Regions from separate parts of the Brevibacterium sp. FAM 24630 genome, predicted to be linked through region 3. Evidence: predicted binding sites of a transcription regulator. Region 3 holds the regulator's gene; each other region holds the start of a gene.
The links. The regulator HrcA, encoded in region 3, represses chaperone genes, less so after heat shock. The targets are predictions, from matches to a motif close to TTNGCACTCGNNNNNNNCGAGTGCNAA.

Region 1: the regulator HrcA is predicted to act here: its motif matches at 843-869, upstream of groL (chaperonin GroEL).
Region 2: the regulator HrcA is predicted to act here: its motif matches at 960-986, upstream of groES (co-chaperone GroES).

The regions. Positions count from the first base shown of each region.
Region 1 covers NZ_JBNBZD010000012.1:119,790-122,058, forward strand. Annotated here, with positions in the region: gene ACPUD7_RS10995 (cold-shock protein) at 295-498, shown strand; gene groL (chaperonin GroEL) at 1,026-2,269, shown strand, end outside.
Region 2 covers NZ_JBNBZD010000020.1:61,340-63,608, reverse strand. Annotated here, with positions in the region: gene ACPUD7_RS14035 (ubiquitin-like domain-containing protein) at 1-744, shown strand, start outside; gene groES (co-chaperone GroES) at 1,141-1,434, shown strand; gene groL (chaperonin GroEL) at 1,471-2,269, shown strand, end outside.
Region 3 covers NZ_JBNBZD010000028.1:34,245-36,513, reverse strand. Annotated here, with positions in the region: gene ACPUD7_RS16100 (DUF3097 domain-containing protein) at 1-345, opposite strand, end outside; gene hrcA (heat-inducible transcriptional repressor HrcA) at 520-1,563, shown strand; gene dnaJ (molecular chaperone DnaJ) at 1,693-2,269, shown strand, end outside.

The sequences.
Region 1 (2,269 bases), on a different contig from region 3:
GTCCGGTCCTTTGACCGCAACCCCTGGTGTGAACTGGGCGAAAACTCTTATGTAACGAATCTATAACAGTGTTGAGCGGCCCGGGGTGGGATGCGTGCCTGCGGTAGAGTTGCACCAGCTAGGCAAGCACAGCACCTTGTGTTCTAATCGTGCTTCACCGAGATTATTCTCCCGAGGTCAATGAGAGAAGTCGCGGGGTCGGTTGAGTTTTGCCAGCTTCCGTATTCCAGATGCGGTCGCCCGATCGCGACTGAAGTACGGGATTTCAATGGCACTGCACTGTATGGAGAAGTAATGGCACAAGGTACCGTCAAGTGGTTCAACGCTGAAAAGGGCTACGGCTTCATCACCCTTGAAGGCGACAACCAGGACGTGTTCGTTCACTGGAGCGCAATCCAGATGGACGGCTACCGCTCTCTCGAAGAGGGCCAGCAGGTTCAGTTCGAAGTCGGAGAAGGACAAAAGGGTCCTCAGGCGGAGTCCGTCACCCTCCTCTGAGACTGACTGCTATCAACACAGTCTTCTGATCCGCTGCGGCGGGGCGTCGGAACGGCTTTCGGGTCGACCGGCACCAATCGCGCGGGGAAAGCGCCGAGCAGGCAACTGCTCGGCGCTTTTCAGTGCCCGCGTGGGAAGGGTCCTCCAGGGCGGGAGATTCGATTCGGCACGGTTTGGGTTGAACAGCACATGTTTGAAACCGTGCTGCTCGACTTTGAGTGGGCCGTTCGCAATCGGCCCGCACCACCGTTTCGCGCTGGGCCGAACTGCCCTCTGTGCCTTCACCGCGCGCCGACAACTCGCGGATCTCAACTGTTCTCGCCCATCTTGGCGGGCGACGAATATTTGCACTCGCATGGTGAGAGTGCTAAATCTAGTAGTGGTGAAAACCGATGGGTTCCCATCAGTTGTCTCGAGAGCGTGGTCCTTATGTGGAATGGAACATGCGGGCACACTCTCTGCCGTCGCGGGCGCTGACGACTGCTCTGGTTTCCCACTCCACTCCATCAGGGAGGATCTAAGCCGCTATGGCAAAGATGATTGCATTCGACGAAGAAGCTCGTCGAGGACTCGAAGCTGGACTCAACCAGCTTGCGGACGCGGTCAAGGTGACCCTTGGACCCCGCGGTCGCAACGTCGTGCTCGAAAAGCAGTGGGGCGCACCGACCATCACCAACGATGGTGTCTCCATCGCCAAGGAGATCGAACTCGAGGATCCCTACGAGAAGATCGGCGCCGAGCTCGTCAAGGAAGTCGCCAAGAAGACTGACGACGTCGCAGGCGACGGAACCACCACCGCTACCGTGCTCGCTCAGGCTCTCGTCCGCGAAGGCCTGCGCAACGTGGCAGCCGGTGCTGATCCGCTCAGCCTCAAGCGCGGCATCGAAAAGGCAGTGGAAGCTGTCACCGGTGTGCTGCTGAAGAACGCCATCGACATCGAGACCAAGGAACAGATCGCCGCGACCGCCGGCATCTCCGCCGGAGATCCTGCGATCGGCGAACTGATCGCCGAGGCCATCGATAAGGTCGGCAAGGAAGGCGTCGTCACCGTCGAAGAGTCCAACACCTTCGGACTCGAGCTCGAACTGACCGAGGGTATGCGCTTCGACAAGGGCTACATCTCCGGTTACTTCGTCACCGACACCGATCGTCAGGAAGCTGTCCTTGAGGATCCCTACATCCTCATCGTCAACTCCAAGATCTCGAATGTGAAGGATCTGCTGCCGGTCCTCGAGAAGGTCCAGCAGTCCAACAAGCCCCTGTTCATCATCGCCGAAGACGTCGAGGGCGAAGCCCTGGCCGTCCTGGTGCTGAACAAGCTCAAGGGCACCTTCAAGTCCGTGGCCGTCAAGGCTCCGGGCTTCGGTGACCGCCGCAAGGCTCAGCTCGCCGACATCGCCATCCTCACCGGCGGCCAGGTCGTGTCCGAGGAAGTCGGGCTCAAGCTCGACGGCGTGACCACCGATCTGCTGGGCACCGCCCGCAAGGTCGTCATCACCAAGGACGAGACCACCATCGTTGAGGGCGCAGGAGACGCCGAGGAGATCGCCGGTCGGGTCGCTCAGATCCGCGCGGAGATCGAGAACTCGGACTCCGACTACGACCGTGAGAAGCTGCAGGAACGTCTGGCCAAGCTGGCCGGCGGTGTTGCAGTCATCAAGGCCGGAGCCGCGACCGAGGTCGAGCTCAAGGAAACGAAGCACCGCATTGAAGATGCCGTGCGCAACGCCAAGGCTGCTGTGGAAGAGGGAATCGTCGCCGGTGGCGGCGT
Region 2 (2,269 bases), on a different contig from region 3:
GGCAAGGACCACAAGGTCTCGGCCGCGGTCGGCACCGCGAAGGAAGCACTCACTGAGTCGGGCGTCAAGCTCAAGAAGGACGACTTCCTGTCCGTGCCGATGTCCGCTTCGCTCTCCGACGGTCAGGTGCTCACCGTCAACCGCGTCGAGAACAAGACCGTCAAGGACGAGCAGGCCATCAAGGCCAAGGTCGAGACCAAGAAGTCCGACTCCCTCTACCAGGGCGAGACCAAGGTCGAGTCCGAAGGCAAGGACGGACAGAAGCAGGTCGTCTACAAGGTCAAGACCATCAACGGCGAGCAGGTGAAGAAGGAGAAGAAGGACGAGAAGGTCCTCTCCGAACCCAAGACCAAGGTCGTCATCCAGGGCACGAAGAAGAAGGAGACCCCGGCTGACACTGGCGGCTCCGACTCCGGAAGCTCGGACTCCGGCGGCTCGGACTCCGGTGACTCGAGCACCGGCGGCGGCGACTCCGGTTCGACCGGCGGCTCGATGAGCACTGCCGAGATCAAGGCGATGCTCGGCGGACCCGGCTCCAAGTGGTATTCGATCGTCGAGTGCGAATCGAATTTCAATCCGAAGGCCTCGAACGGCACCCACTTCGGTCTGTTCCAGTTCCTGCCCTCGACCTGGCAATCCATGGGTGGCAGCGGCAACCCGTCTGATGCCAGCCCGCAGGAGCAGTTCCAGCGTGCGAAGAAGTTGCAGGCGCAAGAGGGCTGGAGTCAGTGGCAGTGCTCCTGAGCACCGGCCAGAGCCTTCGCTGAGACAAGATCTGACCGCCGTTGACAACAGATATCGACACAACTGAGCTGAGGCGGTCGGAATGGGCGTGGGCCCCGCGGAGAGATCCCGGGGCCCACGTTCTCTGCATTCACGGGATGTCGGGTCAGGCCGGCCGGGCTGCCCGGCCGGCATGTGGGCCCAGACTGAACTTTCGCCCAGAGCATGACGAATTGTTGGCACTCAAGTTGACCGAGTGCTAAAGCCGTTCTAGAGTCAGAATTAGCACTAGCACTCATCGAGTGCCAGTTTCATAAGACGGTCGAATCGCTCGGCACCCGCGACGACGAGAGGTTCATGGCAGCAGCCGCCGTCTGACTCAATGAAATAGAACCCAGCGAAGGGAGAGAGCCCGAAATGTCGGTCTCCATCAAGCCACTCGAAGATCGGATTGTCATCCGTCAGGTCGAAGCAGAGCAGACTACCGCCAGTGGTCTGGTCATTCCCGAAACCGCCAAGGAAAAGCCTCAGGAAGGCGAAGTTGTCGCAGTCGGCCCCGGCCGCGTTGCTGACAACGGAAACCGTGTGCCGGTCGACGTCGCCGTCGGCGACAAGGTCATCTACTCCAAGTACGGAGGCACCGAAGTCAAGTACGCAGGCGAAGAATTCCTCGTGCTCTCGGCTCGCGACGTGCTCGCCGTCATCGGCTGAATCCTCTGAACAACTACTTCACAGACAGGAGGACGAATGCCTAAATCATTGGAATTCGACGACGAAGCTCGTCGTGCACTCGAAAAGGGTGTCAACACTCTCGCCGACACCGTCAAGGTGACGCTGGGGCCCAAGGGCCGCAATGTCGTGCTTGATAAGAAGTGGGGCGCTCCCACGATCACGAACGATGGTGTGACCATCGCCCGTGAGGTCGAGGTCGACGATCCGTACGAGAACCTCGGCGCACAGTTGGCCAAGGAAGTCGCCACCAAGACGAACGACATCGCCGGTGACGGAACCACCACCGCGACCGTTCTTGCTCAGGCCTTCGTCAACGAAGGACTGCGCAACGTCGCCGCAGGTGCCGCACCCGGTCAGCTCAAGCGCGGCATCGAGACCGCTGTTGAGGCTGTCTCGGATCAGCTGGGCACCATCGCCCGCGACGTCGCCGACTCCTCGGAGATCGCGCACGTCGCCGGACTGTCCGCTCAGTCCGAAGAGATCGGCAAGCTCATCGCCGATGCCTTCGACAAGGTGGGCAAGGACGGCGTCATCACGATCGATGAGTCCCAGGCCGCATCTGTTGAGCTCGAGATCACCGAGGGAATGCAGTTCGACAAGGGCTTCCTCTCGCCGCACTTCGTGACCGATGCCGATCGTCAGGAAGCTGTGCTCTCCGACGCTCTCATCCTCATCAACCAGGGCAAGATCTCCAACATCCAGGAGCTCCTGCCCGTCCTCGAGAAGGTGCAGCAGGCCGGCAAGCCGCTGTTCATCATCGCCGAGGACATCGAGGGCGAAGCTCTGTCGACTCTGGTCGTCAACAAGCTGCGCG
Region 3 (2,269 bases):
TGCCACCCGCGCTTTGGCACCTGCCACCGCACGCGAGCCGGAAGCCGTTCGCCCGGGGGCCTGCGCTTTCTTCTTCGTCGGCAGCCGCAGATCGACCGGTTGCCCTTCCAGCAGGAAGCCCGGGCCCAGGGGGAACGCATGCACCCGGCCGTTGCGGTCCTCGAGATTGACGACGACACCGGCCGTGGTCTTCTCCGCTCCGACGACCGCACCGACATATCCGCTCATCGCATCTTCGAGCACCATGCCCAGGCCGAGTTCGACCGGGCGGGACTTCTTCGGACGGTGAGACGACGGTGAGGAGCCGGAGAGCACATCGGGGCCATAGCGATCAAAAACATTCACGGGACACCACCCTAATGAAGGAGCGTCGGGGTCGCGCGCAGACCCGCGGGACACCCCTGAAATGAAATCAGCGGTCGAGAGGCGTAGAATTGGCACTCAGTCGCAATGAGTGCCAGTTCGGGCATGCGGAGACCGACACGGGCACCGGGAACAGAGGCGGGGAGGAGGTCCGCGATGAACGACAGCAGACGAGCACAGGTACTGCGCGCCATCGTCGAGGACTTCGTCGCCACCAACGAACCCGTGGGATCGAAGGCGATCGTGCAGCGGCACACCCTCGGCGTCTCACCGGCGACGATCCGCAACGACATGGCCCAGCTCGAACACGAGGGCTACATCGCCCAACCGCACACTTCGGCGGGCCGGATCCCCACCGACCTCGGATACCGGATGTTCGTCGACTGCATCGACGAGTTCAAACCGCTGACCGGTGCCGAACGCAGTGCGATCTTCCAGCTCATCGACGGTGAAGTCGACCTCGACGGGATGCTCGACCGCACCGTACGCGTGCTGTCGGGGCTGACCCACCAGGTCGCCCTCATCCAATACCCGACGGTGTCCCGCGCCCGGATCAAGCACGTCGAGATCGTCGGCCTCGGACCGGGGCGGATCCTTGTCGTCCTCATCACCGACGCCGGACAGGTCGAACAGAAGTCCATCATCACCCCGACGCCGGTCGATGACGACGCCGTCCGCGGCCTGCGCGACCAGATCAACGCCGAGTTCGCCGGCCGCAAGCTCTCGCAGGTCCTCGGTTCCGCCCCGGGCGTCGAGGCGGCCGCGACTCCCGATCCTGCCGAGCCCGGGGCCCTCGACGACTCCGGACTGCAGCAGGTCCGCGCCGCCGTCGTCGACCTCGTCGCCGCCACTCGTGAAGAGCGCATCATCATGGCCGGCACCGCGAACCTCGCACGCTCCGGACGTGAGTTCGGTGAGAAGATGGGCCCGATCCTCGAGGCCTTCGAAGAACAGGTGGTCCTCCTCAAGTTGCTCACCTCGATGGCCGAAGACCAAGAGGAGATCAGTGTGCGCATCGGGCGTGAGAATACTCACGAATCATTGAGTTCGACTTCTGTCGTGGCCGCCGAATATGGTCATGAGGCGGGTTCCTCGGCCAGACTGGCGGTGCTCGGCCCGACCAGAATGGATTATCCGACGACGATCTCGGCTGTCCGGGCCGTCGCGAAGTACGTGTCCTCGATCCTCGATCGAGGGTAGGGCCGCTGAAGACGAAGAGCTGGAGGCGCCCGAATCAGGGCGAGACCATATCGGTGAGGACTGCGTGGAAGCGCGGTCGCCACCACCAAGAACTGAGAAGACCACTACGTCAGGGAGAGAGAAGTTTCTGTGGCCGATCACTATGAAACACTCGGAGTGTCCAAAGATGCTTCCGCGGCTGAGATCAAGTCGTCGTACCGGAAGCTGGCACGCAAGTACCACCCGGACGTCAACCCCGGTCACGAAGACGAATTCAAGGCCATCTCACTGGCCTACGATGTGCTCTCCGACCCGGAGAAGCGGCGCAACTACGACATGGGCGGCGGCGAGAACGGTCAGGGCTTCCCGGCCGGCGGCGGCTTCGGCGGCTTCGGAGACATCTTCGAAACCTTCTTCGGCGGCGGAGGGGGACAGGCCGCCGGTCCGATCCCACGCACCCAGCGCGGCAAGGACGCCCTCGTCGGCGTCAGCATCGACCTCAAGACTGCGGCCTTCGGCGGCACCGTCGATCTCGATGTGACCACCGCCGTCGTCTGCGACACGTGCTCCGGTGCCGGCACCCAGGAAGGCACGAAGATCGAGACCTGCAGCCTGTGCCACGGCGCCGGCAGCGTCCAGCGCATGACCCGCACCCTGCTGGGCCAGATGGTCACGAACCAGACCTGCAACTCCTGCCACGGATTCGGCACCGTCATCCCGAGCCCCT